Regions from separate parts of the Alcanivorax sediminis genome, predicted to be linked through region 4. Evidence: predicted binding sites of a transcription regulator. Region 4 holds the regulator's gene; each other region holds the start of a gene.
What was found. The regulator sigma-54, encoded in region 4, starts transcription at its own class of promoters, with help from an activator protein. The targets are predictions, from matches to a motif close to TGGCACNNNNNTTGCTNT.

Region 1 (7,874 bases), on a different contig from region 4:
ATGTCAGCACCCTGGAAGGACTTGTCAGCCTTGCCCATCAGGTGTTCGGCAGCGATTTCCGCCATCTGGTAACCCGGCGCCACCAGACCAAAGATGCGGCCATTCCACAGCGCCACTTCACCTATGGCATAGACATCGGCATCGGAGGTGAGGCAGTGGTCGTTGACCACGATACCGCCCCGCTCGCCCAGCTCCAGTTCGCAGGCGCGACCCAGTGCATCCTGGGGACGAATACCGGCAGAGAACACAATCAGGTCGGTTTCCAGATGCTTGTCTTCACCAAACACCATACGGTGCTTGCAGCTTTCGCCATCGACAATTTCCTGGGTGCCGGTGCTGGTATGGACCTTCACGCCCAGCTCCTGGATCTTGTCCTTGAGCAGCGCGCCACCAAAATCATCGACCTGTACGGCCATCAAACGCGGAGCAAATTCCACCACATGGGTTTCCAGACCAAGATCGTGCAGCGCCTTGGCCGCTTCCAGCCCGAGCAGACCGCCGCCCACGACGGTACCCACCTTGCCACCCTTGCTGGCGGCAATCATGGCGTCCAGATCGTCGATGGTGCGGTACACAAAGCAGTTTTCGCGATCGTTACCCGGGATCGGCGGCACGAAAGGATAAGAACCGGTGGCCAGTACCAGCTTGTCGTAAGAGAGGGTTTCACCGGTGTTGGTCGTGACGGTTTTCGCCGCACGATCAATGCTGTCTGCGCGGGTCTTGAGCTTCAGGGCAATGTTGTGCTCTTCAAAGAAGCCCTGCGGTACCAGCGACAGGTCATCGGCAGTCTTGCCGGAAAAATAACTGGTCAACCCGACACGGTCGTAAGCCGGCAGCGGCTCTTCACACAGTACGGTAATGTCGAATTGCTCACGGCCACCCTGGGCAACCAGCGCTTCCAGATAACGCTGACCTACCATCCCGTGTCCGATCAAAAGAAGTTGTTGCTTGGCCATAAGGCTCACCCTCGCGGTGCGTAACTGACACCGACATACAGCAAGGGCTGTGCCAACTTGTTAACCCACTGTTTTTGATAAGCTTTTATTGATTATTTGGCGAAGAAGCGCATTTCAATGCATTTTTTTAATGCGTTAATGCACGACGACGATGCACCTTTTCGTGCACCTCCATGAGTCATAATTGCGCGCCAACGATGCGCACTGCTCACATTTCAGCCTTTCTGCAGCTGCATTCTCCCGTTGCTGAAAAATGCCCCATTCGAGCACCCAGCCTTTCCTGTATAAGGAAGGCGCAACAATATCAGCACCAAACACCACCCAGCCTTTATCTGCATACAGGCTCTACCCCCTGTCCGGCACATGGAGAGCACAACCTCGACGCAGCCCCAAAGCACTCATTTGCAGCAAACTCCGGAAATCCCGTTTTTGCACACATGGAGCGCATCATTTTCGCCCCATGATGCAGCCAAAAGCCTCACTATCCTGCACAAACTTTCTCACTTTTAGCCCAAAACAGAAACAAACCCTTTAAATTCAATACCTTAAATGTTGGCACGACGATTGCTTTAACCGCTGCATCGACCAACCGCCCGTGGATGGAGCCATCATGAGCGCCGACAAGCTGAACCTTCTTAATTTTTCTGCACCGCGCATCCGCCTGCTACACCTGAGCTGGATCGCCTTCTTCATTACCTTTGTTGTGTGGTTTTCCCATGCGCCGCTCATGGGGCATCTGCGTGAGGCCTTTGATCTGACCACTGAGCAGGTCAAGGCCTTGCTGATCCTTAACGTCGCCCTGACGATTCCTTCCCGCGTCATCATCGGTTCGCTGGTAGATCGCTACGGTCCCCGCAAGGTATTCGGTTCTCTCCTGATCATCTCCGCCTTCCCTTGCTGGGCATTTGCCATGTCCACGACATTTGAACAGCTGGCCATTACCCGTTTGCTGCTGGGTTTTGTCGGAGCGGGCTTTGTTGTCGGCATTCGCCTGATTGGTGAGTGGTTCCCGGCAAACGAAGTGGGTCTGGCTGAAGGTGTGTACGGTGGCTGGGGCAACTTCGGCTCTGCCGCCGCAGCGATTACCCTCCCGACTGTCGCCATGATGTTTGGTGGCGATGATGGTTGGCGCTGGGCCATTGCCAGCACCGGCCTGATCGCCCTGCTTTATGGCCTGGTTTTCCTGTGGCGTGCACGCAATACCCCCAAGGGTTCTTCCTACTTCAAGCCCAAGCGTAGCGCGGCGCTGGAAGTCAGTACCAAGCGTGACCTGTACTTCTATCTCGCCATGAGCGTACCGCTGTATGCCGCCCTGTTGGTCATCGTATGGCGTCTCGGTCCGTCCAACCTGGCCCTGTTTGGCACTACACCCCAGTACGTCTTGATTGCCCTCATCCTGGCTCTTGGCATCGTGCAGATCGGTCAGGCGTGGCGCGTTAACCGCGAGCACCTCAAGGAAGGGGTGGATGAACACGACCGTTACAGCTTCAAGCAGGTTGCCATTCTTGACCTGTCATACCTGGTGACCTTCGGTTCGGAGCTGGCCGTAGTGTCCATGCTGCCCCTGTTCTTTGCCGACACCTTTGGGCTCGAGCCAGTAATGGCAGGCCTGCTCGCCTCCGGTTATGCCTTCATGAACCTGGCGGCCCGTCCCGGTGGCGGCTGGCTCTCTGACAAGTTTGGCCGCAAGAAATCCCTGATTATCCTGCTCGCCGGCCTGATGGTGGGTTATGGTCTGATGAGTCAGATCGGCAGCACCTGGCCCGTGGCACTGGCTGTTATTGCCACCATGTGTTGTTCCTTCTTTGTTCAGGCTGGTGAAGGCGCGGTTTTTGCCACCGTACCGCTGATCAAGCGCCGTCTCACCGGCCAGATTGCCGGCATGGTAGGAGCCTACGGCAATACCGGCGCCGTGATTTTCCTGACCGTGCTGACCTTTGTGGATCCCAGCACCTTCTTCCTGGTGATTGCTGCCAGCGCCGCCGTTGCTCTGGCTGCCGTCCAGTTTCTCGATGAGCCCAAAGGGCACATTGCAGAAATCGACGAAAAAGGGGAAGTTCAGCTTATCAAAGTGGGCTGAACCAAACAGGGCCGGCCGATTCTGGCCGGCTCGTTCAGGAATGAACACAGGATTTGACGATGGACGCTTCCACTGCACCGGTTTCACCTGCCAGCGCTCCCTTGCAAAGCACCGGCAAGGATCCGGATCTGGCCCCTCGAGTTCGCATCGGGCAATACTCCGACAGTGGCCCCAAGCTGCATAACCAGGATGCTCTGGCCATGCAGATCCCTGAAGGTACCCTGTTGCGAACCAAGGGTATCGTGGCGGCACTGGCGGATGGGCTGTCCACCGCTGGCGCAGCGCGTGAAGCGGCCGAGTCCTGTGTGCTCGGTTTCATCACCGATTACTATTCCACACCAGCACTGTGGAGCGTGCCACGGTCTGCACAGAAAGTACTGGAAGCCCTGAACCGCTGGCTTTGCCGCCAAACCCTGGCTGGCGAAAGTCACCTCTGCACGCTGTCCCTGCTAATACTTCGATCACAGACAGCTCACCTGTTCCAGGTGGGCGACTCACGTATATGGCGCCTGCGTAACGACAAGCTGGAATGCCTCACTCGCGATCACAGCCGCATGTTGGGGGATAACCGCCAGGTGCTGACCCGAGTGATGGGAGGAGATACTCGTCTGGATGTGGACTACAGCAGTAGTGATCTGCAGGTGGGTGATATTTTTCTGCTCACCAGCGACGGCGTGCATGGTTTTCTCAGCCGCTCCCGCATGCAAGGCATCCTGCGTGGTTGTTCTAAGCCTGAAATTTGCTCCCAGGCTTTGGTAGAAGCAGCTCTGGCCAACGGCAGCGATGACAACTTGAGCTGCCAGGTACTGGTGGTCGATGCACTGCCAGATGCCAGTGCCGATGAAGTGTTACGTCAACGAGGCAATCTTCCCTTACCCCCACCTCTCAGCCCCGGAGTTCGTGTCGATGGCTTCACCGTACTTCGCGAACTCTATGCCAGTGTACGAAGCCACTTGTACCTGATCGAAGATGAGGAGGGAAAACGCTCTGTTCTGAAAACCCCCTCGGTCAACCTTGAAGACGACCGTTTTTCTCTCGAGCGCTTTGTCATGGAAGGCTGGGTGGGCAATCGGTTACGCAACCCGCATCTGTTACGCTACTTACCCATTCCCGAAAACCCCAGCTGCCTCTATCAGCGTCTGGAGTTCATCGACGGGGTCACGCTCAAGCGCTGGCTTAAAGATCACCCTGACGCCCCGGTGGAAGAAAAACTCTATTTGGCAGACCAGTTGCTGAACGGTATCCGTGCCCTGCACCGTGCCGACGTGATTCATGGTGACCTGAAGCCGGAAAACATCATGGTCGACAGCAATGGCCTGGTGCGTATCGTGGATTTCGGCAGTTGCCACTGCCGGGGTATGGAGCAAGCCAATGCCGGCATTCCCCTGGGCACACGGGATTACAGTGCACCGGAGCTGGTAGAGGGGACGACGCCGTCCGAACAGAGCGATCTGTTCTCAGCGGGCGCTATTATTCATGAAATGCTCACTGGCGCCTTACCCTGGCAGGGCCGCTATGAGAAAGCCTCCCACCAGCCACTGCCGCCACTGCAGGGGCTGAATGCCTTCATTCCCTTGTGGATCAACAATGTGCTGCAGATTTCGCTGCAACGGCAACCCAACCAGCGCTTTGCCGACGCCGCCGAATTCCGCGACGCCCTGCGCCGTCCAGTGCGCAGCGTGAGACAAATCAAGGACACCAGCGTCAATGAATTACGCCTCTGGAAAGGCGCCTGTGTCGTCTTGCTCATGCTGCTGATGATTAGCGTCAGCCTGAATCAGTGAGCAACACGATAATGAATAGTTAATAATTAATAGCTGCGCGTGCAGCGACTGTCTTCATCCCAAGCAATGAGGCCGCGCCCAAAGTCTGGGCGCGGCCTCATGCGTTTCAAAACACGAAAACCCGTCTTGCAACGTTATTAACTATTCATTATTAATTATTCATTCTTCATTCTTCCAGCGCGCCCAGCTCAAACCTCTCCCCGCCACTCTCAACCACCAGCTTGCCATCGACTTCCTTTCCCCAATCAATCAACTGATAGAAGGCGCTGCGTCCGATGAGAGCACGCAGGTTCTTGCGCACGGTAATGTAGGGAGACGGCTCTGCGGTTTGCGGATCGATCTCGACCCAAATGGGGTGATCGCCGGAGGCAACCACATGGCTGCCCACATTGGTGGTGAAAACCAGCTTGCCATCCACTTGCTGAACCTCACCTGCAACAAAGGGGGCGTCGTCGACCTGAATACGCAACTTTTCCACCGGCGTGATCAGGAAATAGTCCTCTCCCTCACGCAGCAGAATCGTAGAAAACAGTGCCACCATCCGCTCCCGCTGGATGGGTGAGCCCTCGTAATACCAGGTCCCATCACGGGCGATACGCATGTCGATGTCGGCATGGCGTTGTGGCTTCCACTGCTCCACCGGTGGTAACCCCTGCTCGTCCTTTCCCGCTTTTTCCAACAGGGAAAGCAGGTCGTCGGCCTTGTTCATCGCGGGCCCCGCTGTCCCTTGTTGCCCATGCGGATGCCGATCTCGATCAGGAAGTCGAGGAAATCATCCTTGTCATCAATCAGGCGCTTGTAGAACGGCGACTCCATCAAGGCCACAGCACCGTGTGCCAGCGCCCAGGCTGAGCAGATATGGTAGATTGGCGGCACCTCTTCCAGCGAGCCCTCCGCCACCCGGGCTTCCACAATTTCGGTCAGCCGGGCAAAGTTGGCCTCGCGAATGCTATGCAGTTTCTCCACCAGTTCCGGCAAGGCATGATCCTTGATCACCTTGTTTTCCAGACGGTCAAACAACTGATAACGCTTGGGGTCGGAAATGCGGAAGCGGAAATACTCCCGCACCAGCCTTTCTTTGTTGTCTGCGTCCGAGATCTGCTTGAACACTTCTGCCAGATCCTCTTCATAGCGGATCATCAATAGCAGGTAGATCTCGTTTTTAGTCTCAAAATGCTTATAGATGGTGCCCTTACCGATACCTACACGGTCGGCAATCATCTCCACCGTTACCCGGTCTTCGCCTTCCTCCAGAAACAACTCCAGAGCGGCATCAAGAATCTGCCGTTCACGCTGACGAAACTCCTGCGCTTTACGCGTGGCTTTCTCCAGGTCACCCATCCATTTCTCCTTGAGCATGACAGGGCTGGCTGATAGCCCTGAAACCATCCCGGTTCAGGCAAGATGATACTGCCTGTGGTTCCCGGTGTTCTGCACGTGTGATTCTAACGTATTCCTTTTTTTTACGCATACGACAGCGGCGCATTACCTCGAAACTGTTTACCCTGTTAACCAGCCATCAGCATGGCAGCAATTTTGCCACCCGGACAGGAGTCACCATGAGCACGCCAGCCTCGGATCACCCCGAGTTTCCCCAGCAGGATGACCTTATCTACCTTAACCACGCCGCCGTTGCGCCCTGGCCTGAGCGCACTCGCCGCGCGGTGCAAGCCTTTGCGGATGCGAATTGCCAGGTGGGCGCCCGTGATTACCCGCACTGGCTAAAGGTCGAGCAGCGTCTGCGGGAGCGCCTGGCATGGCTGATCGGTAACGTTGCCACTGACGAAATTGCCTTGTTGAAAAACACCTCTGAAGGCCTCTCCGTTATCGCTCAGGGACTACCGTGGCAACCTGGCGATCAGGTCGTGATCAGTGACCAGGAATTCCCTTCCAATCGCATCCCCTGGCAGGCGTTGGCCAATCAAGGCGTCGAGGTGATCGAAGTTGGGCTAGGGGTGGATGATCCAGAGCAAGCGGTCATTGATGCCATCACCCCAAGTACCCGCCTGGTCTCGCTGTCCGCGGTACAATACGGTAGCGGCCTGCAAATGAATATGACGCGAATTGGTCAGGCCTGCAGGGCGCGCGATATCCTCTTTTGTGTGGATGCTATCCAGATTCTGGGGACCCAGCCCTTCGATGCCAATGAAGCTTGCGCAGACTTTGTGGTCGCCGACGGTCACAAATGGATGCTGGGGCCCGAAGGCCTTGCGCTGTTTTACTGCCGCAAGGAAGTACAACCCAGGCTCACACTGCGCCAGCACGGCTGGCATATGATCGCCAACGCCGGCGACTATAGCGAACATGAGTGGCAGGTAGCCGATAACGCCAAACGTTTTGAATGTGGCAGCCCCAATATGCTCGGTATTCATGCGCTGGAGGCATCCTTGTCGTTACTTCAGGACATCGGCATGGCTGAGGTAGAGCGTGAACTTCAGGCACGGGTGCAGTACCTCATTGACGGGCTGCAAGAGAGAGGCGCAACGCTGATTAGCGCCATGGCACCAGAGCGACGAGCCGGCATTGTCACCTTCCGGCTTCCTGACGAGTCGCCTTCCGAGACTTTCCAGCGTCTCAAACAAGGTGGCGTGGTCTGTGCTGAACGGGGCGGCGGCGTGCGCTTCTCTCCCCACTTTTACACGGCATTTTCTGTCATCGACCGGGCGCTGGCCCTGTTGTAAGCTCCCTGCAACCAGTAACAAGCCAGAACAGCGAGTACAGATGAGTAAACAGCGGGCGGTGTATGAATGGTGCTGTCAACAGCTCCAGCGTGACGAAAGCCACAGCGGTCAGCCCAGTGCGGACCTGGACAGCCTGCGCACCGTCATCCGCCCTTGCGATGTGCTCCTCGTTGCTGGTCACAGCAACATCGACCGCACCTTCAAGGTGATTGGCGACAGCCGGTATGCCAGGGCGGTTCTTTATGTGGGCCGCCTGCACGACGTGGCCGACCCCGCCCTGCGAGCCCTGCTGGCGGATTACACTCCCTGCGAGCCGGACACCCAGCTGGTCATTGATGCCAGCCTGGAGCGAGGGCTGATCGTGGAGCCACTA
Region 2 (7,874 bases), on a different contig from region 4:
TCGGGGGCGTGCATGGTGTGGAGCGAATTGGCAGCCAGGTGCTGATGTCCTGGCTACATAGCCTGATCCACCGCCTGCAGTGGGATGACCAGCTACACCGCCGGCTGGAGCAGGTACGGCTGGTGTTCATGCCCATGATCAACCCGGGTGGCATCTGGCGACGCACCCGTAGTAATCCCAATGGGGTAGACCTGATGCGCAACGCCCCTGTTGATGCCATGGGCAAGGTCCCGTTTCTGGTCGGAGGTCATCGCATCAGCCGGCATCTGCCGTGGTATCGAGGTAAGCGCGGGGAGCCCATGGAGCTTGAGGCTCAAGCCATGATCCGGGTGGTGCAGGAAAAGCTTTTCCCCGCACCATTCTCCATGAGCGTGGATTGCCATAGCGGCTTCGGCCGACGCGACCGCATCTGGTGCTGCTATGCGCGCAGCCATCGGCCCATTCCTCACATCGGCGAGGTGTTTCGGCTTAAACAGATATTCGAGAACACCTACCCCCATCACCACCCCTACCTGATCGAGCCCCAGTCGGTAAATTACACCACTCACGGTGACCTCTGGGATTACCTGTACGACGATGCCCAGGAACACGCTCCCAACCACACCTTCCTGCCCTTCACTCTGGAGATGGGCTCCTGGCTGTGGGTGCGCAAGAATCCGAGACAGATGCTCGACTTTTTCGGCTACTTCAATCCCGTGATCTCCCATCGGCATCACCGGGTGCTGCGCCAGCATCTGCCCCTCTTCGAATTCCTGACCGGCATGACCGCCAATGCCGGCAACTGGCTACCCGCCCCCCATCAGCGAAACGCTCTGACCCAGGAAGCGGTACAATACTGGTTCCCGCCCCTGGATTAATTGCACCGATTTGGCGCTTCTCTTGCATTGCTGTAATCATAACCATAATCCGGTAGGCCACAGGACCTGATTACGGCATTTCTATCACGATCAACATAAAGGGATACCCACCCGATGAAATACCTTGCCATCGCCTCCTTTGCCATCACACTGGCTGGCTGCCAGCACCTGAGCTATCAACCTCCCCATGGTGAAGATACCGCTAAAATCACTTTCACCACCAATGGCACCCCCGCACAACCGGTTATCTGCGTCCCCGGCAAAGGCTTCCGATCCACCGAATACTCGCTTGCGAGAACACCAATGGGGGGCGATTCCATGAACGATTTAATGCAAACGCTGAAAAAAAACCCAACTGTTACGACCACAATTTCACCATCTGAGCAGGCCCGTGTTGGTGTTGTCTATAATCAGAAAAGCCTCAACAGCACTCTAAGAGACCGATGCAAAATCGCGTTGCAGTTTGATGCAATAGCTGGCGAGCATTATCAGGCAAGCTTTAATTATTCTGCAGACCAGTGCGGTCTTTCGATTAGCGACAGCACTGGCAAGGCAGCTGATGCAGTGCACATCGACTGGGAATGCCCATAACCAAGGCACCACATCGGTGCATGGCACCAGTGCGGTGCACCGATTCTTCATCAGCCCTAAGGAAAATTTCAACCCCTTTACACAGTATCGCATTAAGCCATTGATAAATAATAACTAGTTAAAACTGGCACACTCTCTGCATTATTCATTGCGAGCCTGATAGGCGGTGCGCCACCAGCGCACATTGAACAAATTAGACTTGTTAAGAGGGTTGCACATGAAAAACGTATTTGGTCTGAAGAAAGCCGTACTGGCCTCTGCTGTTGCCGCTGCTGTCACACTGCCTTCCATGGCCGCTGCTGAAATCAGCGGCAGCCTCGGCATCTCCAACATGTACTTCTGGCGTGGTCTTGATATCTCCGCCGGTGGTGCACAGGTTGCCGGTAGCCTGGATTACAGCCATGCCAGCGGCTTGTATGCAGGCGTTTGGGGCAGCTCTGAAACCGACACCACTGAGTATGATCTGTATGCCGGTTACGGCGCAGAAGTTGGCGGCGTAAGCTTCGACATTTCTTACTGGGACTACAACTACCCAAATGACACCGACAGCGATCTCGAAGAAGTCATCGGTAGCGTTGGTTTTGCAGGTCTGACCGCCACTGCTTACATCGGCGTGGGCGAGATTGGCCATGGCCGTGTTGATGGCGAGCCAGCTCCTGACAACGAGAGCAACTACTTCACCCTGGGTTACAGCTATGACAAGTACGGCATCACTGTCGGAACTTGGGACAACGAAGCTGATGATACTAACTACACCCACGTCGATCTGAGCTACGCCCTGACCGACGAACTAAGCTTTACTGTTTCCAAGGTAGTTGATGCTGACGATTGTGCGATCAACCTGACAGATGCTCTAGATGCTGATGGCAATTGTGTCGGTGATAGCGACGACGTAGATGACGACACTCTGTTTGTTGTTTCTTACAGCTTCGCCATCTAAAAAGTACGACCGGGCAGCTTCGGCTGCCCACAGTTTCAACGCCGCGGGGCTCTCCCTGGTCCTCGCAAACACGCAAGCAACCCCGCGGCGTCTTTTTAATTTTCAGCCTGACGCACGAAGTCTGATACAACAAAGCCAACCAAGTATCACGCGATGACAAAACAGGCCTGATATCCCGTTTTATCTTCTCGTTTTTGTTTCAGCTAATAACGAATGCCGTGCGGCACTTATGTTTGCGCACAGCCTCTGATTTCTAATCTCCGAAGTACACCACTAACGCATCGTGATCTGACACCGGGGACACCCCGTTCGACCCGTACAAACGATGGTAACGCCCGGCATTCCCGCGGCTGACATCTACCGCTTCCACCTGATGCTTCAATACTGGAGATAGCCAGATATGATCCAGCGCCTGGGGGCGACAGCGGTGTCGGTAAGAATATCGCTCGGAGGCACTCAGCTTTTGCCAGACATTAAACAGACCTGAAGCCGCAAACTGCTGATAACTGTCCGAAAAGCGGCCGGCATCCCAGGTGCTGTTGAAGTCCCCGGCCACAATCACCGGCTGCTGCTGCTCTGCTACCCAGCCTGCGAGCCGACTCGCCTGGCGTCGTCGCTTATCAAACACGCGAGAAGATTTCAGGTCCCGCGCACTGCGCAGGTGCACCACCACCAGTTCAGCACTTACTGGCTCACGCAGGGAAACCCTCAACGGGGGGCGAGAGTAAAGAAACTGCCCCCGGTATCGCTCGGCCGCGAACAGTGCGCGGGGATTTTCCAGCTCTACCGGTGCACGATACAGCAACCCCACGTCCATCCCCGACGGATCGTTGCCCTCCAGCAGCACCACACGGTAGTCCCACCCCCGTTCGGCCAACCTGTCCGCCAGGGACTGCAGCAGCGCACGGTTTTCCACCTCCTGCACAGCGAGCAGATGCGGGGCTTTGAGCGTCTCGACCACGGCACTCGCAAGGGCGTCCAGCCTCCTCGAAAGCAAGGCCTGCGAAATTGGATCATCCAGACCGGAGTCCTTGTGGGTATCCCTAAGCCGCCACAGGTTCAGGGTTGCCAATGTCCATTGATCTGCCGCAGGCGCAGACACGGCCCGGGCTGCCGCCAGGTTCTGGCAGTCAGCCAGCGCCGGATGGGCATAAAACAGCGTGAGGAATAGCAGAATTCTTCGCATGCCCGCAGTCTACGAGCAGGCCAGAGAGGTTTACAGAGGTGATTCACTCATCGCGGGGTAAGAAAGAGGCGGGGCTTCAGGTAAGAGAAGGAGACAGACACTCCCATGGAGCGCCATCGGGCTGGCTCTTGCCTCAATTCAGCGCTGAACGTCCAAAAAAAAGCCCGCTAAATATAGCGGGCTTTTGGTGTCAGAAAACTCAAGGACGGTATACCACCTTCAGTCCTGACGGCACACGAGCTTCATCCAGATAACCAATAAATCCGGGGTCACTGCCAAGCAACATACCCATCTCGCGCTCGCTGGAGACTTCCCGTGGCGGCATGCCGCGGCCAGTGAAGATCATCCGGGCCCAGTAACTTTTCATCTGCTCGGCTGACTTACCCATTGCCTGCTGATAAAAAAGTTCGCGCGTACCATTGCTGCCGGGCAAATCCAGTGGCTTCACACTCACACCGGATACACGACGCAGCTGACCATTGAAGATTTGGCGGACCTGATTCTGGGAAAGACTGGAGATACTGCTCTCAGCACCCACTACCACAACCGGATCGGCCATAGCGGTAATGCTGACAAGCATTCCAGCCACAAGAAGAAAACGGGCTAACAATCCTTTTTTCACCTTTCTTCCCCCTTAAAAAACCAGATCGACAGACAGCCGAACGACCGTCGGGTTGTCCTCTTTAAAAGGACTCCCATCCGTCACGAAGAAGCCTGAAGTGCTCACGTCTTCATCTGCAAAGTCGTAGTAGTAGCTGTACTCCCCTTTCAGGGAAACCGACTCGGTGAGCGAGTAACGCAACCCGGCAGTCCAGCTCTTCTGTCTTTCCGCCAGACCATCCTTCAGCATCTGCGGCAACTCATCATCCAGTTCCTTGGGATAAACCGCGGCCCAGGTGACGAGCGGCATCCATTTACCCAGATATTTACCCAGGCTCACGTAGCCACTTTCACTGGATGGGTACCAGTTGCCAAAACTCAGCTGCGCCACTTCACTGGCAAAAAACCAGCTGCCATTGTCATATTGCAGTCCGGCACCGGCAAAATAGGTGTAGACATCGTCCAGGCTCAAGCCAAGCGCCGTCGCTGGAATCAATGCATCCAGGTCATCCTGGGGTACGCTGACAGAGGCCCCGGAGTATGCTGCCCGGAACGTCCAGTCGCTCCAGCGGCTAGTCAGATTAATCCCGCTGAGGTCATCCGCCTGGAACTGGGCATTACCTGCCCGTGCACCGGCATCAACGGTACTGGAACCCCAGAAGCCGGACACACGGTGGTAAACCGGTCCGGTGGCGAAGGACCAAGCAAGTTCCATACCTTCCATGGTTTTAACCGGAGCCAGAAGGTACACCTCGGCCGGCGGGGTTACCCACGGGTAGGCATAACCGACATCCACGTACTGGGAATGCATGTAGAAAGGCGCAACGATTCGACCCGCCTTGGCGCTGACGGAGTCCGTCAGGGCGTAGTCAAGGTATGCCCACTGGATCTCAGCATCGAAATCTTCTTCACCTGACGCAAACAGCTGGACCACCGCCTGCGCTTTCTCATTGATTTTGGCGTTGAACTGCACACCAGCGCGAGTGAGGGAGTCATGGCTCCACTTATCGCCAGATCCATCGATATAGGAGGCTTCGCCGGTCTCTGTAGGCGCATCGGCGATGCTCATTCCGGCAGACAAAAACCCATTGATGGAAATCCGCTCTTCATCCTCCAGCGCACCTTCCAATTGCTGCTGTTCCAATTGGTCGAGCCGCTGCTCATACGCTTTTAGCCGCTGCTCAACGTCGCTTTCCGACGTTTCAGCCCAGACTGGTCCGGTCACCAGGCCAAGCGTCAGCGCGGCAGAAAATGCTCTTTTCATAATCGCCCCATCGACCTACGTCGTTTTCATTACATTGAAATACGACAAACAGGCGACATTATGCCGATCATACCGGCCCCTTCAAGCTTCAAATGGGGACGTTCCGCTGACCGTAAAGTCAGCGCAGACAGGCGCACCCTCCTTGAGCTCGAGACACAGGCGGGCCTGCTCACCCTCAGCAGGGACTCTGGAGAGATGCATTAGCATCAAGTGCATACCGCCAGGAGCAAAGGAAACGCTCTCCCCTGCAGGTACCTCCACTGCGTGCAAATGGCGCATGGCACGGGTGCCATCCTGCTGCACCGACATGTCATGCAGCATGACGTGGCCTGCAAAGTCGCCCTGTGCGCCGGTTATCATCACCGCCGCTTCGCCAGTGTTGGTCACAGTCACATAACCGGCCATGGTGGGAGAGACGGGCGGCACCGCCCGCAACCAGGCCTCACTGAGTACCAGCTCTGCCTGGGCTGTGGCGGCCCAGGCCATCGCGCTGACCAGCACCGCGCCTTTAGAGAAGACTTTCAGCATCAGCTGCCACCTCATCAATATTGAAATCCGCCGGATACAGCTTGCGCACCCGCGCCTGATCATCCAGCAGGTAAATATAGTCACTGTGGGTAAAGAGGTAATTCTCGCCCTCATTCCCTTTGATAAACACGACGCCGTACTGCTCGGCTACCGCCCTGATCTCGGCAAGGGTGCCAGTCAGCCCGATCATATTGGCCTTGAACCAGGGCAAGTATTCTTTCAGGTGCTGGGCAGTATCGCGCTCGGGGTCAAAGGTAATGAAAACCGGCTGGACCTTGCCTGCGAGGCCCGCCTCGTCCAGAGTGCGATAGACCTGCGCCACCCGGGCCAGCACCGCTGGACAGATATCCGGGCAGTGGGTATAGCCGAAGAACAGGATAGACACCTGCCCTTTCAGGTCTTGCTGGGTAAAGGGCTTGCCATCCTGGTCCGTTAGCGAAAACTCACCACCCAGACGGGTATTGATGGGCAGGTCACTTTCTGGCTTGTCGCATCCCGCCAGCATAATCAGCAGCAGGAATGGCAGGATGTACGGCAGTTTTCGCATGATCGCTCCGGTTGGTATAATCCGCGCCCATTTTGACGCTATTCAACGGTTAGGCAAGCCAAACCGGCTCGCTGCCCCTTGATGGAGGTGCCCCTTGGCACGCAAGCTTTTTATCCAGACCCACGGCTGCCAGATGAACGAGTACGACTCCACCCGCATGGTGGACCTGCTCGAATCCAGCCACGGCCTTGAGCAAACCGACAATCCCGACGAAGCGGATGTACTGCTGCTCAACACCTGTTCCATCCGTGAAAAGGCCCAGGAAAAGGTCTTTCACCAGCTTGGCCGATGGAAAAAGCTCAAGGACGCCAACCCCGACATGATTATCGGCGTGGGCGGCTGTGTGGCCAGCCAGGAAGGGGAAGCTATCCGTGAACGTGCGCCCTATGTGGATGTGGTGTTCGGCCCCCAGACCCTGCACCGCCTGCCCGGGCTGATCACCCAGGCCGCCAGCACCCGTGAGCTGGCCATTGATGTGACCTTCCCGGAGATCGAAAAGTTCGACAACCTGCCGGAGCCCAGTGTTGACGGCCCCACCGCCTTCGTCTCCATCATGGAAGGCTGCTCCAAGTACTGCACCTTCTGTGTGGTGCCCTATACCCGTGGTGAGGAAGTCAGCCGTCCGGTGCAGCCCGTATTGGCCGAGATCGAACATCTGGCAGAAATGGGCGTGCGTGAGGTGAACCTGCTCGGCCAGAATGTGAATGCCTATCGCGGCAAAGGCGCCAGCGGAGAAACACTGGATCTGGCAGACCTGATACTGCTGATCCGGGATATTGAGGGTATTGACCGCATTCGCTACACCACCAGCCACCCGGTGGAATTCTCCGATGCCTTGATTCAGGTATACGAGGAAGTGCCAGAACTGGTCAGCCATCTGCACCTGCCGGTGCAATCCGGTTCCGACCGGATTCTGGCGATGATGAAGCGCAATCACATGGTGCTGGAATACAAGAGCAAGCTGCGCAAGCTGAAACGGATCCGCCCGGATATCTCCTTCAGCTCAGACTTCATCATCGGTTTCCCCGGGGAAACCGACCGGGACTTTGAAGACACCATGGATCTGATCCATGACATCGGCTTCGACATGTCCTTCAGCTTTATCTACAGCGCCCGCCCTGGCACCCCGGCGGCAGACCTGCCGGATGATGTGCCCATGGAGGTAAAGAAGCAGCGACTGGCTATTCTTCAGCAACGCATCAACCAGAACGCCCAGGATATCTCCCGCAAAATGGTGGGCAGCACCCAGCGTATTCTGGTGGATGGTTTTTCCAAGAAGGACCCCGGCCAGCTCAAGGGGCGTACCGAAAACAACCGAGTGGTAAATTTCCGCTGCGATGACACCGATCTGATCGGCAAGT
Region 3 (7,874 bases), on a different contig from region 4:
TGAAACGGTCTGGCGAAGCCTGGTGCACATGTTTTCCGCGCGAAATAGTGAGGGAATTGACAGTGTTTCCGCTTCCGGCGGCCGGCAAGTGACAGACGGTGTCCGTGGAGGATGCGTGAAAACCGGTCGATTGATATACTTCGCCGCCAATTTTCAGGCTCAGGGCGTTCTTGTTTACAAGCAGCTTGCGCCACTGACAGGCAGGTTTATTTCATGACTGAGGCAACCCAACCCATCCAGCGTCGTGCCATCGCGCTGGTGTCCGGCGGACTGGATTCCATGCTGGCTGTGAAGGTAATGCAGGAGCAGGGGATCGAGGTGGAAGGGGTGAATTTCTTCACCGGTTTCTGTGTGGAAGGCCACACCCACGCGATTCGCAAGAAGGACAAGGACAAGGACAAGCGTAACAATGCCTTGTGGGTGGCCGAGCAGCTTGGCATCAAGATGCACATCATTGATATCTCCGAGGAGTACAAGGATGTGGTGCTCAACCCCAAGCATGGCTACGGCGCCAATCTGAACCCCTGCCTGGACTGCAAGATTTTCATGGTCAACCAGGCCACCCTGATGATCAACAAGGCCCGGGAATTTGCCGGGGATCGTGGTTTTGACTTCATTGTGACAGGTGAGGTGATCGGCCAGCGCCCCAAGAGTCAGCGCAAGGAAACCATGCCGATCATCAGCCAGGAGTCGGGCGCTGATGATCGACTGCTGCGCCCACTGTGTGCCAGGAATTTGCCGCCAACCCTGCCCGAGCGTGAGGGCTGGGTAAATCGTGAGGCGCTGTTCGATTTTTCCGGGCGCAACCGCAAACCGCAAATGGCGCTCGCCAAGCATTTCGGGCTGGATGATTTTGCCCAGCCGGCTGGAGGTTGCTGCTTCCTGACGGATGAATCCTACTCCAACAAGCTGGCGGATCTGTGGAAGGCCCGCAATGAGCGTCGTTACGAGCTGGATGACATCATGCTGTTGAAGGTGGGGCGTCACCTGCGACCTGAGCCCCATTACAAGCTGATCATCAGTCGCGAGGAAGGGGAGAATCGCTTTCTGGAAGGTTATCGCTACATGTTCACCAGTATCACCACGGTCAGCTGTCCGGGGCCACTGGCTCTGGTCGACGGTAACCTTGAAAGCGAAGAGGAAGTGTCTCAGGCCGCCGCCATTGTGGCGCGCTATTCGAAGGGGCGCGTGCTTGACGAAGTCACACTGGAGGTTCGTCAGGCGGATGGTGTGGCGCGTCAGGTGACGGTCAAGCCGGCGCAGCCGGATGATGTGCCGCTGGCCTGGAATGTGGGGTGAGATACTGATGACAGATGTTATTCATGAGCTGGATACCCGCCGTCTGCTCTGTCCGATGCCCGTGATCAAGACCCAGAACAAGGTGAGAACCCTTGCCACTGGTGATTGTCTGCGGGTGATCAGTACGGATCCTGGCTCGTTGAACGATATCCCGGCCTGGTGCCGCATCAATGGTCATGAGGTGCTGGAAACCGGCGAGCAGGGGCATGAGGTTTATGTGCTGCTGCGGGTCGGCGAAGACAATGGTGCACTGTTCTAGTGCGATGCACCATAATGATGCCCTGTTGTGGTGCGCGCCGCCGGTGCGAAGGTGCTTAACTCCCTGTTATAACGCTTGATGCGCTAAAAAAGGGCTGGCATGGTATTTGCCTCCCTATTGGCAAAGCTGGCCGACTGGCCGAGAATACCGGCTCTCTGTATTGCTCCATGCCGGTGCAGTAGAGAAAGTCAGAGACAAACCCGCTGTTCCTTAGGAGGACGCACGACAATGTCTGAAAAGACCCTCAAGCTGATTAAAGAAAACGATGTGAAATGGGTGGACCTGCGCTTCACCGATAGCCGTGGTAAGGAGCAGCACGTAACCCTCCCAGTGGGTGAAATCGACGAAGATTTCTTCACCGATGGCAAGATGTTCGATGGTTCCTCCATCGCTGGCTGGAAGGGCATCAATGAGTCCGACATGGTGATGATGCCTGACGACGCAAGCGCCGTTCTGGATCCCTTCACTGACGTGGCCACTGTAAACCTGCGTTGCGACATTCTCGAGCCGAACACCATGACCGGTTACGAGCGCGACCCGCGTTCCGTTGCCCGTCGTGCTGAAGAGTACCTGAAGTCCACCGGTATTGCGGATTCCGCCCTGTTCGGTCCGGAGCCGGAGTTCTTCGTATTCGATTCCGTACAGTGGAAATCCGACATGCAGGGTTCCATGTACAACATCCACTCTGAAGAAGCCGCGTGGGTTTCCCACGAAGACTTCGAAGGTGGCAACATCGGTCACCGTCCGGGCGTGAAAGGCGGCTACTTCCCGGTTCCGCCGGTAGACAGCCTGCACGATCTGCGTGGCGCCATGTGTTCTGCCATGGAGTCCATGGGCCTGAAGATCGAAGTACACCACCACGAAGTGGGCACCGCTGGCCAGTGTGAGATCGGTGTTGGTGCCAACACTCTGACCGCCAAGGCTGACGAAGTACAGATCCTCAAGTACTGCGTACACAACGTGGCTCACGCCTACGGCAAGACTGCTACCTTCATGCCCAAGCCGCTGATCGGTGATAACGGTTCCGGTATGCACGTTCACGTGTCCCTGGCCAAAGACGGCAAGAACCTGTTCGCTGGCGATGGCTATGCTGGTCTGTCCGACGAAGCCCTGTACTTCATCGGCGGTATCATCAAGCACGCTCGCGCCCTGAACGCCTTCACCAACGGTTCCACCAACTCCTACAAGCGTCTGGTGCCCGGTTTCGAAGCTCCGGTAATGCTGGCTTACTCTGCTCGCAACCGTTCTGCTTCCATCCGTATTCCGTTCGTGAGCAGCGCCAAGGCTCGTCGTATCGAAGCTCGCTTCCCTGATCCGTCTGCCAACCCCTACCTGTGCTTCGCGGCACTGCTGATGGCTGGCCTGGACGGTATCAAGAACAAGCTGCACCCTGGCGATGCAATGGACAAGGATCTGTACGATCTGCCGGCTGAAGAAGCCAAGGACATCCCGACCGTGGCTCATACTCTGACCATGGCGCTGGATTGCCTGGAAGCCGACATGGACTTCCTGACCGAAGGTGACGTGTTCACCAAGGACATGATCGAAGGCTACATCTCCCTGAAGCGTGGTGAGATCGAGCGTCTGAACATGACTCCGCACCCGGTTGAGTTCGACATGTACTACTCCTGCTAATTTCCCTTCGGGAAAATCAGTGGAAAAAAGCCCCCGCTTGTCGGGGGCTTTTTTTTGCCTGTTGTGCAAATTGAGTAATTACCCCTTTCCTGTTGTCGAATCAGAAGACAGAATCAGGAAAGTGAGTCATGGAGACGTTTATGAAAAGGCAATGGGGGTTACTGCTGGGGCTGGCCGTACTGTCGTCCACGGTGATTGCTGAAGAGGCTGCGGACAAGCCGGCCAGTGGCATTTACCGGAGCGTGGATGCCAACGGGAATGTGGTGTTTACCGATCAGCCGCCGGAGAGCGGTGAGTCAGAAGAGGTGAAGCTGCGTGAGCTGAATACGGTTCCCACGGATAAAATGCGTACCATCCTTGATAGTGGGAACGAGGAGCCGGAGGAGGCTGCCGGCGAGGGGTATACCCGTTTGGTCATTACTTCTCCTGGCGAGGAAGCGACGGTTCGCAACCCTGAGTCCGCTGTGCAGGTGGCCGTGGAGCTTGAGCCAGCGCTCAAGCCCGGGGATACCATGGTGTTGTATGACAATGGTGTCGCCCAGCCTGGTATGGAGCTCGAGGCGCCTGAGCGAGGCGTTCACACACTGATTGTCAAGATTCTTGATGAGGATGGCGAGGTGAAAATCAGCTCTCCTGCTGTCGAGTTTTATATCCATCGCAGTAGCGTATCGGATTTCCGGCGTCGCCCGGATGCCAATGGAGCGGCAGCTAATGTGGGTGGCGCAGCAAAACGGGGAGGGCCTGCCAGCGTGGGCGGTGCGGCAACGGTAGGTGGCGCAGCCACTGTTGGCGGAGCGGCTGATCGGGGTTCTCCGGCTCGTCCTGCACTGCCGCGCCCCACGCCTCGCAACTAATTTGCACCTTTGTGGTGCAACCAAAGACTCCTTCTCGATACACTCCCATCAGGATGTGTTTTAAAACGCATCATCTCTCCTGAAAGCGGGCGATTTATCGGTGCGCGCAAGATGGCCTGATAATTGCTTATGCCCTGTTATGGGCCAAGATTCGATGGGTGGTGGCATTTTGCACAAACGGTTACTGGATAACCTGCGCACAGCGGTGGTGATGCTCGATAGCGAGCTGCTTGTGCGATACCTGAATCCTGCAGCAGAAATGCTGCTTGCGACCAGTGCTGTGCGGGCCGTCGGTCAGCCGCTCCCTGAATATTTCTACGACGATGAAGATGCCGGTGCGGCGTTGCGGGAGTGCATACGTGATGAGCACCCCTTTACTCGTCGAGAGGCGAAGCTGTCAGTCGCTCCCGGTTACGAAGTGACGGTGGATTACTCGGTAAGCCCGATCAATGAACCTGGGCAGCCGCTTTGTCTGTTGCTGGAGTTGCAGGCGCTGGATCGATTGCTGCGTATTACTCGAGAAGAGGCGCTGCTGCATGCCCATCAGGCGACGAGGGCCCTGGTGCGTGGGGTGGCCCATGAAATCAAGAATCCGTTGGGAGGCATCCGTGGTGCGGCCCAGCTGCTGGAGCGGGCCCTGCCAGACCCTGAGCTGACCGAATACACCAAGGTCATTATCGACGAGGCGGATCGTCTGAGGAATGTGGCTGACCGCATGCTTGGGCCGCGCAAGCCGCCCCAGTTCCGCCCAGTCAATGTCCATGAATGCCTGGAACATGTCCGTCAGCTGTTGCTGGCAGAGCATCCCAGTGGAGTGGCGATCTGGCGGGATTACGACATCAGTTTGCCGGATGTGGTGGCCGACAGGGATCAGTTAATACAGGTGCTGCTTAACCTGATTCGCAATGCGACCCAGGCGTTACTGGAGTCCTCTACCGAGAACGCGCGAATCATCATGCGAACCCGGGTGTTGCGACAATTCACTATCGGCTCCTTACGCCACCGGCTGGTGTTGCGGGTTGACGTGATAGATAACGGCCCGGGCATCGACCCCCATGTGCAGGAAACCCTGTTTTACCCCATGGTCAGTGGCCGCGCTGCAGGCACGGGGCTGGGACTCTCTATTGCCCAGTCGATCATCAGCCAGCACCACGGCCTGATTGAATGCGAAAGCGTACCGGGCGAAACCGTTTTCAGTATCCTGCTGCCGATGGAGCAGCCGGATGAAGTAGAAAAAGAGATCAGCGCGTTATGAGTGAGACAACAGGAATTCCACGGAGAGGCAGGTCATGAGTGTAAGTATTTGGGTTGTAGACGATGACCGCTCCATTCGCTGGGTGTTGGAAAAGGCACTGAGCCAGGAAGGCTATGCGGTGACCTGTTTTGAAGATGGGGATGAGGCGCTCAATACCCTGGAGGAAGGGGGCAATGAACCTGAGGTTTTGATCAGCGATGTGCGCATGCCTGGTACGGATGGTCTGCGCATGCTCAAGATCCTTCAGCGCAAGAATCCGGATCTCCCCGTTATCATCATGACGGCACACTCTGATCTGGATTCTGCGGTCGCGTCCTATCAGGGCGGGGCATTTGAATACCTGCCCAAGCCCTTTGATGTGGATGAAGCTGTGGCGCTGGTGCGTCGTGCGATCAAGCATCGCGAGGAAACCCAGGAAGGTTTCCCTGCTGCAGTCGAAGAGGCGCCCACCGAAATTATTGGTGAAGCGCCTGCCATGCAGGAGGTGTTTCGTGCAATCGGCCGCCTTAGCCATTCCAATGTCACAGTCTTGATCAATGGCCAGTCCGGTACGGGGAAGGAGCTGGTGGCGCGGGCGCTGCACCGTCACTCCATGCGTCGCGAGAAAAATTTTGTGGCGTTGAACATGGCAGCCATCCCCAAAGACCTGATCGAATCCGAGCTGTTTGGTCATGAAAAAGGGGCCTTTACCGGTGCCAACAACCAGCGGGTAGGCCGCTTCGAGCAGGCTAACGGAGGCACCCTCTTCCTGGATGAAATCGGGGATATGCCGCTGGAGGCGCAGACTCGCTTGTTGCGTGTTCTGCAGGAAAACGAATTCTATCGTGTTGGTGGCACCACACCGATTCATGTGGATGTGCGTATCATAGCGGCCACGCACCAGGACCTGGAAAAACTGGTTAAAGAAGGCGATTTCCGAGAGGATTTGTTCCATCGCCTAAACGTAATCCGTATCCACATCCCGCGTCTGTCCGAGCGTAGAGAAGATATTCCTCGCCTGGCAAATTACTTCCTGCAGCGCGCGGCCAGCGAGTTGGGTGTGGAGCCCAAGGTGTTGCACAAGGACACCGAGAAGTATCTTGCTGCCCAGTCCTGGCAGGGGAATGTTCGCCAGCTTGAGAACACCTGTCGCTGGCTGACCGTGATGGCATCAGGCCGGGAAGTGTTGGTGGATGACCTCCCGCCGGAGCTGAAAGAGGTTGTTGCCAGCAAGGGTGGGGATGTCAGCGGTGACTGGCTCAAGTCGCTGCGGAACTGGGCTGATCGTGCACTTTCCCAGGGGGAGCGGGGCATACTCGAGCAGGCTGTTCCGGGTTTTGAGCGGACCATGATAGAAGTGGCCCTGCAACACACCGGTGGTCGTAAGCGCGATGCTGCGGCGCTGCTGGGGTGGGGGCGCAATACCCTGACCCGCAAGATCAAGGAGCTTGATATGGAGAGCGAGCTCAGTGGGGATGACGACTGATTGGAGTAATGAATAGTTAATAATGAATAATGAATAACTGCGCGGAAGCGTATTGCTTTGATCTGAAACGCAAGAGGCCGCGCCCGATGTTGGGCGCGGCCTCTTGCGTTTTTGAAAAGACTAACCAAAAACGCGAAGCTATTAATTAATCATAAACCCGCTCGCTTTCCAGGCTCTCAATCTTCCAGTCGCTCTCCAGCACCCAGTGGCTGTCGACCTGATAGCTGTCCGCCTTATCCGGTAGCACATTCCTGCCGCCCCAAACCAATGCAGTAAAACGCGCCCGCGCGGTCCTGCCGTCGGGGCTCAGCTCGATACGAATGCCGGCCAGTGTGATCTGCCGCTTGGGATAACGAAAAAACAGGCCCATCAGGGTTCGCTGCAGGGTTTTGCGATCCATGGCCTGACCGCGGTGGATCACCGCTGAACCGGAAAGCCGGTCCATGATAGTGCCGGTGTCCCCTGCCTCCACCGCTTCTTCCAGTTCGCTGAGGGCTGCGCGGATGGCTTCTTCCGGTGGCGACTCCTGACAGCCACTGATCAGCAGTTGCAGCACCACGAACAGCAGGTATGCTGCTGTTTTTGGACGGGATAACGATACGCTCATGGCCCTGTTCCCTTATCTGGATTGTCGTCACCAGTTTTACCTGCCGGTGGGTGATGATCATCAGTTGTATGTGGAAGAAAGTGGCAACCCGAAGGGGATGCCTGTGGTGGTATTGCATGGTGGCCCCGGTGGGGGAAGCTCTCCCATGCAGCGTCGTTTTTTCGATCCGGAGCAGTTTCGCATTATCTTGCTGGATCAGCGTGGTGCCGGTCAAAGCCGCCCTCTGGCGTCCACACAGAACAATTCGACCTCCCATCTTGTCGCGGATCTGGAAAAGGTGCGTGACTATTTGAATATTGACCAGTGGATGCTGTTTGGGGGCTCCTGGGGGGTAACCCTGGCGCTGGCCTACGCTGTGTCCCACCCTGCCCGGGTGTTGGGGATGGTATTGCGCGGCGTATTCCTGTGCAGGCAAAGAGATATGGACTGGCTCTACACCGAGCACGGGGCCGCCCGCCTGTTCCCGCGGGAATGGCATTCCGTCAACGCGGCTGTAGCGG
Region 4 (7,874 bases):
CTGGCCTGGTGCTGCTGCAGAAAATCGATAATGGGCTGGTCCATCCCGGTCAGTGGCCGCAGGGCTGGATCCCAGTGGGGGTTGGGTAGTACGCGGACATCAAAGACCAGATCGGCGTCATTGGGCAGGCCGTTCTTGAAACCAAAGGACTCCAGCTGAAGGGACAAGTTGCTCTGGCGGCGGGCAACCCGTTCACGGATCTGGTTTCGCAGGCTATGGACTTCGTAATTGCTGCTGTCGATGACCAGGTCAGCGCGCTGACGGATGTTGGCCAGCAGTACCCGTTCATGCTGGATGGCGTCTTCCAGGGTGCGATCGCCTGTGCCCAACGGGTGGCGGCGGCGGGTGGCGCTGAAGCGCTTGAGCAGGGTGTTGTCGTCTGCATCCAGATAGACAATTTCAGTGTCGATCTGCTGCTGGTGAAGCGCATCCAGAATACGGTCAAAGGCTTGCAGCTGGGCAGGCACATTTCGGGCATCAATGCCCACCGCGACCCGCTCAATGGGGGCCTCGCCATCATTCAGCTGGCTGGTGAGGGTAGGCAGCATGCCAACTGGCAGGTTATCCACGCAGTAGTAACCCTGGTCCTCCATGGCCTGCAGGGCAGTGGTTTTGCCGGAGCCGGAACGGCCGCTGATGATGGTCAGTTTCATGGGTTTGCGACCGGGCTGCGTGGCTGCTTGGTTGTTGGCTGCATGTAACTTTCGCGGATCATGATGCCAGTCGGAGTTCTGCCTCGGATTCTACGGCGGTCAGGTAAAGCTTGTGGGTGTCCTGGCTGCTTCGCAATTCATTGCGATAGTCATCGTCGTTGAACAGTGTAGCCAGGTGACTCAGGGTCTTGAGATGTTGTTCGGGATTTTCCTGGGGAACCAGCAAAACAAACACCAGATCCACCGGGCGGCCGTCAACAGCGTCAAAATCAATGGGGGTGTCCAGCTTGAGCAGCAGGCCCACGGGTTGTTGGCAGTGTCCCAGGCGGCAGTGAGGAATGGCAATGCCTTCACCGATGCCGGTGGAGCCCAGTTTTTCCCGGGCTACCAGCGCATCGAATACCTCCTGCTCATTCAGGGTGTCACAGCCGGCCGCAGCCAGCTGTGCAACCTGATCCAGCAACTGTTTCTTGCTGCTGGCCTGTACTCCGCTATGGGTACGTGCTTCGGTGAGTATTTCGCGAACTCGCATAATTGTCGTTTCGGTTTAGTGACCGTGCTTGTGGCTGACGGTCTTTTCCTTGTGCTTGAGGATCTGACGATCAAGTTTGTCGGTCAGTTTGTCGATGGCCGCATACATGTCGTCGGCTTCAGCGGTGGCGAACAGGTCTGCCCCGGAAATATGGATGGTGGATTCTGCCTTGTGAGTCTTCGGTTCCGGAGAAAGAATTACCTGGATGCTGGTGATCTGGTCGAAGTGCCTTTCCAGACGGGAGAACTTGTCGCCGACATAAGTGCGAAGAGCGTCGGTAACTTCCAGGTGATGACCGCTGATATTAATTTGCATGGCTGGCTCCTTTACCTGCTTGTTGGGCCCGTCATTCGTGCCCTACACCAAACGCTTGCGAGCACTGGATGACGGTATTCTCATTGCCTCACGATACTTGGCAACGGTCCGGCGCGCTACGTTGATTCCCTGATCGTTGAGCAAGCTGGCCAGTTTGTTATCACTGAGCGGCTTGCGGGGATTCTCGGCGGCGACCAGCTTCTTAATAATGGCACGAATAGCGGTGGAGGAACACTCGCCTCCGCCGTCTGTTCCCACGTGGCTGGAAAAGAAATATTTCAGCTCAAAGACGCCGCGGGGTGTCATCATGTATTTCTGGTTGGTAACCCGACTGATGGTTGATTCGTGCATCTCGACGGCCTCGGCGATGTCGGCGAGTACCAGGGGTTTCATGGCTTCTTCGCCATAATCAAAGAAGTCCTGCTGCACTTCAACAATGCGGGTGGCCACCTTGAGCAGGGTGTCGTGGCGGCTTTGCAGACTCTTGATGAACCACTTGGCTTCTTGCACGCAGTTTTTCAGGTATTGTCCATCTTCCCCGGAGGTCTGCCTGGCAAGGCTGGCATACTGTTGCTGCAGGTTCACCTTGGGCAGGATGTCATCATTGAGGCTGACCTGCCAGCGTCCATTGTGCTGGCGCACAATCACGTCTGGTACTGCATAGTCTACGGAGCTCTCGCCAATTTGCTCACCGGGTGCAGGATCGAGTGTACGGATTAGCGAAAGGGCATCCAGTAGCTCCTGCTCACTGGTCTGGAGCACCCTTCTCAGGGCGGCATAGTCATGCTTTTCCAGCAGCTCAAGGTGTTTCAGTAATTCCATGGCCAGGGACAGATAGGGGGTGTCCCCTGGCAGTTGGCGTAGCTGGACGGCAAGGCAATCAGCCAGATCGATACTGGCAACGCCGAGAGGATCAAACTGCTGCAGCCGGTGCTGCACTGCCAGCACTTCATCAGCTTCCAGCTCGTCACCCTCAGTAAGCAGGCCTTCTTGCTGGTTGACCATCTCGACAATATCGTCAATGGACGTGGTCATGTAACCACGGTCGTCTACCGATTCGATGATGGCCATGGCGATGATGCGATCCACATCGCTCATGGGGGTCAGATTCAGCTGCCACAGCAAGTGGTCTTGGAGGCTTCCGGAAACGGAATGGCGCTGCTGCCATTCATCGGCGTCGTCAGGAAGGGTGGCGGAGCTGCTGCTCTGGCCCGAATAGACGTCGTCCCATTCGGTTTCTATGCCTGGGTCGCTGTCCACGAATTCTTCGAGGGCGTCGTCGCGCTCGGGATTGAGTTCGTCATCCTGACGCTCTTCGTCAGCTTCGGGGAGGGCATCGTCACCAAAATCGTCAGCCAGCTCAAGCAGCGGATTGCTTTCCACGGCCTGCTGAATCTCCTGGCGTAGATCCAGAGTGGAGAGCTGGAGGAGGCGGATGGCCTGCTGCAGCTGAGGCGTCATGGTCAGCTGCTGGCCGATTTGTAATTGTAGTGTGGGCTTCATACTGCTCAGGTTGGTGATTGATCCCCAAAACCTGAGAATAGCAGCTTCAAAGTCTTACTAGCAATAATTGTGCCAGTGATGCTTGTGTGGTAGGGAGGGGTGAGTTAATAGTTAATAATGAATAATTAATAGCTGCGCGGTCAGATAGCTCGGCTGCTTCAAGCGTGGAGGCCGCGCCCATCTCTTGGGCGCGGCCTCCTTCGGTTCAAAACGGGGAGCCTGTCCCGCGACGTTATTCATTATTAACTATTAATTCTTTCTAAAGTCTGAAGTCCGCCCCCAGATACACATCCCGCACCTGCTGGTTGGAAAGGATGGTGTCGGCGTCGCCGGAGGCGATGATGTGGCCGGCACTGACGATATAGGCGGTATCGCAAATATCCAGGGTTTCGCGCACGTTGTGGTCAGTGATCAGCACGCCAATGCCGCGCTCTTTGAGGTGGCGAATGATGCCCTTGATGTCGTTCACGGAAATCGGGTCGACCCCGGCGAAAGGTTCATCCAGCAGGATGAAGTCCGGGTCGGTGGCCAGACCGCGGGCAATTTCTGCGCGGCGACGCTCCCCCCCGGACAGGCTCATGCCGAGCGAGTCGCGGATATGCGTGATATGGAACTCCTTGAGCAGGTTTTCCATGCGTTCGTGGCGTTCCTGCTTGCTGAGTTCCTTGCGGGTTTCCAGGATCGCCATAATGTTCTCTTGTACCGTCAGACGGCGAAAGATACTGGCTTCCTGGGGCAGGTAGCCGATGCCTCGCTTGGCGCGACCATGCATGGGCAGATGGGTGATGTCGGTTTCATTAATTTCAATACGGCCAGCATCAGCCTCGACCAGCCCAACAATCATGTAAAAACAGGTGGTTTTGCCGGCACCATTGGGGCCAAGTAATCCGACGATCTGCCCGGAGTCTACGTCCAGGGACACGTCTTCGATCACCCGGCGGCCTTTATAGCTCTTGGCCAGGTGATGGGCGCGTAGGTGCGTCATGGCTTGGAAGACTCCGAATCTGTGTTGTCTTTCTTGTCGTTGCCGGGGATCTGGTTCTCCGCCGGGATGACCAGGCGAACCCGCTGGTCGCCTTCACTGCTGGCATCCACGCGCTTGGAGTCCAGGCTGTATTCTACCTTGGCGCCCTCAAAGGTGTTGCCCTTGTGGCGGATAAAGGCATCGCCAGTCAAAACCAGGGTGCGGGCCTTGATGTCGTAAACCAGATTGCCAGCGTGGGCCTCCAGGTCTTCACCTTCCGACAGCTTTACCGGGCTGCCAGTCGCTTCCACTCGAACCAATTCGCCGTTCTTGGTGAACAGCGACATTTTATCGGCTTGCATGCTGCGGTTGCCTTGCAGCAACTCCACATTGCCACTGTATACACCGGTTCCGGCATCCTGCTCAAAACGGCCGCGATCGGCGGAAACGGAAATCGGGCCCTCTACCGGGGCGGCGCAGGCAATGCTGGAAAACAGGGCCAGGCAGGCGCCCAGAGCCTTACGATGCCGGGGCATTGAATTCACTCTCTACTCCTTGATCGAGGGATAATACCCCTTTGTCGAGATCGGCCTCCAGTGCGCCGGCGCGGGTCTCGCCGCTTTCAAAGCGGATGGTGGCGTCGCCGGGGCTGGTCGCGATATTGGTGTCGCTATTAAAACGGAGTTCATCCGTGTCGAGCTCGATTTTCTGGTCCGCGTTGCGTGCTTCCACCGTGCCGGTAAACACAATCAGCTTGCCATTTTGCTGCACGGCGCCACTCTCGCTGCGAATGGTCCAGGTGCCCTTGTCGTTGGCCATGGCCAGCTTCGGCTGGTTCATTTCAGTAAGCGGGTTGTGATCATACTGGATCAGATTGTCGGCGATCAGATGATATTGCAGCTCTCCGTCTTCCTCGCTGTAGGCTCGCGCGGTGATGTTTTTGGCCAGAATGGCCGGGGCTGTCAGTACCGCCTGATCCTCTCCGGGCAGGGTGCTGTCCCACTCGTGCAGCGTCATCAGGACCACCAGGCCCAATAGCAGGATGCCGGTGGCGCTTAGTAGCCCCTGGCGCCTCATGCCGCACCTCGCTGGGCGAGGATAGCGTCACAGATTTCCCTTACCGCGCCTTCGCCACCGCGACGCTGGGTATGGTGATCGGCGGCCTGCTTGGCGCACTCATGGGCGTTGGCCGGAGCAAAACTCAGGCGGGCCCATTCCAGGGCGCTTACGTCCGGCTCGTCATCCCCGGCATAGCCGGTCTCGCTGGCGGCAATACCCAGTTGATCGGCAAGATCAGCCAGCGCCACCCCCTTGTCTTCACGGCCCTGAATGACGTGCTGGATACCCAGATCGGCTGCCCGTTTGGCTACCATTGGGGTGTTGCGGCCAGTGATGATGGCCAGGGTGACGCCACTGGCAGCGAGCTTTTTCAAGCCGTGACCATCCAGGGTGTGGAACACCTTGATGGCCTCGCCTTCCTGGGTGAAATAGATGCGCCCATCGGTCATGACGCCGTCCACGTCGAAGGCCATCAGGCGCAGGTTCTGGGCATCAACAGCGGAAATCTGCATTACACCACTCCCGCCCGCAGCAGGTCCTGCATGTTAAAGGCTCCCAGCGGCTTGCGGTCTGCGTCCAGCACGACCAGACCGTTGATCTTGCGGCTTTCCATGACCTGCAAGGCCTCGGCGGCCAGATGACCGGTGGCAATGGTGATCGGGTCGGTGACCATCACTTCGGCGATGCTGGCCTTGCGGATATCCAGATCCCGGTCCAATAGCCGGCGCAGGTCACCGTCGGTAAAGATTCCGGCGAGGGTGCCGTCATCGGCGGTTACTGCGGTCATGCCCAGCCCCTTGGCGGTCATTTCCAGCAGGGCGTCACTGAAACTGGTGTCGGTGGATACCGCGGGCAGGGCTTCGCCCGCGTGCATGATGTCATCCACCTTGAGCAGCAAGCGTCGGCCCAGGCTGCCGCCGGGGTGGCTGAGGGCAAAGTCCTCGGCGGTAAAGCCGCGGGCTTCCAGCAGGGCGATCGCCAGTGCATCGCCCATGGCCAGGGCGGCTGTAGTGGAGGAAGTCGGAGCCAGGTTATGTGGGCAGGCTTCTTCGTCCACGGCCACGGTAAGGTGCACATCTGACAGCTGTGCCAGGGTCGATGAGGGCCGTCCGGTCATGCCGATCAGCACCGTCCCCTTGCGTTTGATCACCGGTAAAATGGCCAGCACCTCGGCGGTTTCACCGGAGTTGGAGAGTGCCAGTACCACGTCATCCGGGGTAATCATACCCAGGTCGCCGTGGGAGGCTTCGCCGGGATGCACAAAGAAAGAAGGGGTGCCGGTGCTGGCCAGGGTGGCGGCCAGCTTGTTGCCCACATGGCCGCTTTTGCCCATGCCGGTCACAATAATGCGACCTTTCGCCTTGAGCATCTGATCGCAGGCTGCAGAAAACTGTTCATCGAGGCTGTCTTTCAGCGCGTTGACGGCGCGAGCTTCGATATCCAGTACCCGCCGGCCGACGCTGATATGGTCGTGACTCATGCAATCTCCCTGTAATTGCGGCGATTATACACGCCAAATGTGCTCAAGGTTGACCCGAAATAACGCAATTCGTGGCGCTGTCTCACGGTCGGTCATCATACTTGCCTGCAATTCGGTGTTAGCGATTTTGGAACTGTTCTGCGTGGTTATGACTCCAATATGGCATACAGGTTCTGGACAGGGGCGGCGGAACCCCGTAAAACCGCCCGATGATGACAGGGAGACACCGGATGCAAAGACAACAATATTTTACCTGGGCGGCGGCTTTGATCGTGATGTTCATGGCTGCCTTTGCGCAGGCACAGACCGATCCGAGACAGGTGGTGATCGATGCGGTCGATCGCATGACCACCCGCATCGACGCGGACCGTGAGCAGCTGAAAGCAGATCCGGAGCTGGCCCGAGAGCTGGTTCGTGAGGAGCTGGTGGATCTGGTGGATTTCAAGCGGATTACCCGCATGGTCATGGGCGACTACTTTGGTCCGTCCAGTAAAGAACAGAAGTACCGTTTTCTGGATGTGTTCAAGAATAGTCTGATCAATACCTATGCTTCCGGCATTACGCTTTATGAAGGGCAGCAGATCACCACCTTGCCCATGCAGGAGGGGGATTTGCGCGGTGACTATGCACGGGTGCGCATGGAGATTCAGACCAACACCGGCAAAACGGTGCCAATCTTCTATACCCTGTTCTCCCGCGATGACCAGTGGAAGGTCATCAACGTCTACGTGAATGGCCTGGATCTGGCCGACACCTTCAAGAGCCAGTTTGCCCAGGGTATGGACCAGTACGGGGATATGGACAAGGTGATCGACAACTGGTCAGCAGACTCCAAAATCGATACTGGCCTGAAAGATGAGGCGGTCGCCGACGACGCCTGATGTTTTCTTGAGGAAGGCGCCGTGGCAAGGCTGCGGCAGCTCGCGTATTATTGCGCCCCTGAGATGGAGCGGGTCCAGCCCGCTCCTGTGCTGTTTGGGGCCGAATATCCCGTCAATGCCCCCCAAAAGGAGCCAACATGAATCCGGAAGAGGTAAAAGCGCTGGTGGAAGCCGGCTTTGAAGGCGCCGATGTGGCCGTGGAAGGTGGCGGTGACCGTTTCCAGATTCGCGTGGTGTCAGAGGCCTTTGCCGGCCTGATGCCGGTGAAAAAGCAGCAGCTGGTCTATGCCACCATCAACGAGCAGATCCAGAGCAATACCATCCACGCGGTACAGATCATTACCTTTACCCCCGCCGAGTGGGAAAAAGCCCAGAAGATGGGGCTGGCCTGAGCTACACGCCAGGCCTTACAAGACAAGCCTTAGAGACAGTTCATGGATAAATTGATCATCACCGGCGGCCGCCGTCTGGACGGCGAAATCCGGAT

Region 1: GFN93_RS13375 (NarK family nitrate/nitrite MFS transporter) is a predicted target of sigma-54. The motif match lies at 1,510-1,527, and genes of this name have one in related genera.
Region 2: GFN93_RS07840 (TorF family putative porin) is a predicted target of sigma-54. The motif match lies at 1,574-1,591, and genes of this name have one in related genera.
Region 3: glnA (glutamate--ammonia ligase) is a predicted target of sigma-54. The motif match lies at 1,654-1,671, and genes of this name have one in related genera.

The regions. Positions count from the first base shown of each region.
Region 1 covers NZ_WIRE01000001.1:2,927,159-2,935,032, forward strand. Annotated here, with positions in the region: gene nirB (nitrite reductase large subunit NirB) at 1-956, opposite strand, end outside; gene GFN93_RS13375 (NarK family nitrate/nitrite MFS transporter) at 1,567-3,036, shown strand; gene GFN93_RS13380 (bifunctional protein-serine/threonine kinase/phosphatase) at 3,096-4,820, shown strand; gene GFN93_RS13385 (DUF1285 domain-containing protein) at 4,987-5,529, opposite strand; gene GFN93_RS13390 (TetR/AcrR family transcriptional regulator) at 5,526-6,161, opposite strand; gene GFN93_RS13395 (aminotransferase class V-fold PLP-dependent enzyme) at 6,380-7,501, shown strand; gene GFN93_RS13400 (hypothetical protein) at 7,542-7,874, shown strand, end outside.
Region 2 covers NZ_WIRE01000001.1:1,716,920-1,724,793, reverse strand. Annotated here, with positions in the region: gene GFN93_RS07850 (M14 family zinc carboxypeptidase) at 1-857, shown strand, start outside; gene GFN93_RS07845 (hypothetical protein) at 972-1,448, shown strand; gene GFN93_RS07840 (TorF family putative porin) at 1,666-2,388, shown strand; gene GFN93_RS07835 (endonuclease/exonuclease/phosphatase family protein) at 2,642-3,574, opposite strand; gene GFN93_RS07830 (type 2 periplasmic-binding domain-containing protein) at 3,774-4,196, opposite strand; gene GFN93_RS07825 (carbohydrate porin) at 4,209-5,438, opposite strand; gene GFN93_RS07820 (copper chaperone PCu(A)C) at 5,520-5,966, opposite strand; gene GFN93_RS07815 (SCO family protein) at 5,947-6,513, opposite strand; gene miaB (tRNA (N6-isopentenyl adenosine(37)-C2)-methylthiotransferase MiaB) at 6,608-7,874, shown strand, end outside.
Region 3 covers NZ_WIRE01000001.1:1,262,985-1,270,858, forward strand. Annotated here, with positions in the region: gene GFN93_RS05700 (tRNA (5-methylaminomethyl-2-thiouridylate)-methyltransferase) at 214-1,299, shown strand; gene GFN93_RS05705 (sulfurtransferase TusA family protein) at 1,307-1,558, shown strand; gene glnA (glutamate--ammonia ligase) at 1,787-3,193, shown strand; gene GFN93_RS05715 (DUF4124 domain-containing protein) at 3,334-4,047, shown strand; gene glnL (nitrogen regulation protein NR(II)) at 4,187-5,302, shown strand; gene glnG (nitrogen regulation protein NR(I)) at 5,337-6,767, shown strand; gene GFN93_RS05730 (nuclear transport factor 2 family protein) at 6,913-7,374, opposite strand; gene pip (prolyl aminopeptidase) at 7,373-7,874, shown strand, end outside.
Region 4 covers NZ_WIRE01000004.1:70,333-78,206, forward strand. Annotated here, with positions in the region: gene rapZ (RNase adapter RapZ) at 1-653, opposite strand, end outside; gene ptsN (PTS IIA-like nitrogen regulatory protein PtsN) at 712-1,185, opposite strand; gene hpf (ribosome hibernation-promoting factor, HPF/YfiA family) at 1,201-1,500, opposite strand; gene GFN93_RS16900 (RNA polymerase factor sigma-54) at 1,543-3,003, opposite strand; gene lptB (LPS export ABC transporter ATP-binding protein) at 3,263-3,988, opposite strand; gene lptA (lipopolysaccharide transport periplasmic protein LptA) at 3,985-4,503, opposite strand; gene lptC (LPS export ABC transporter periplasmic protein LptC) at 4,487-5,044, opposite strand; gene GFN93_RS16920 (KdsC family phosphatase) at 5,041-5,538, opposite strand; gene GFN93_RS16925 (KpsF/GutQ family sugar-phosphate isomerase) at 5,538-6,506, opposite strand; gene GFN93_RS16930 (MlaC/ttg2D family ABC transporter substrate-binding protein) at 6,737-7,387, shown strand; gene GFN93_RS16935 (BolA family protein) at 7,525-7,779, shown strand; gene murA (UDP-N-acetylglucosamine 1-carboxyvinyltransferase) at 7,822-7,874, shown strand, end outside.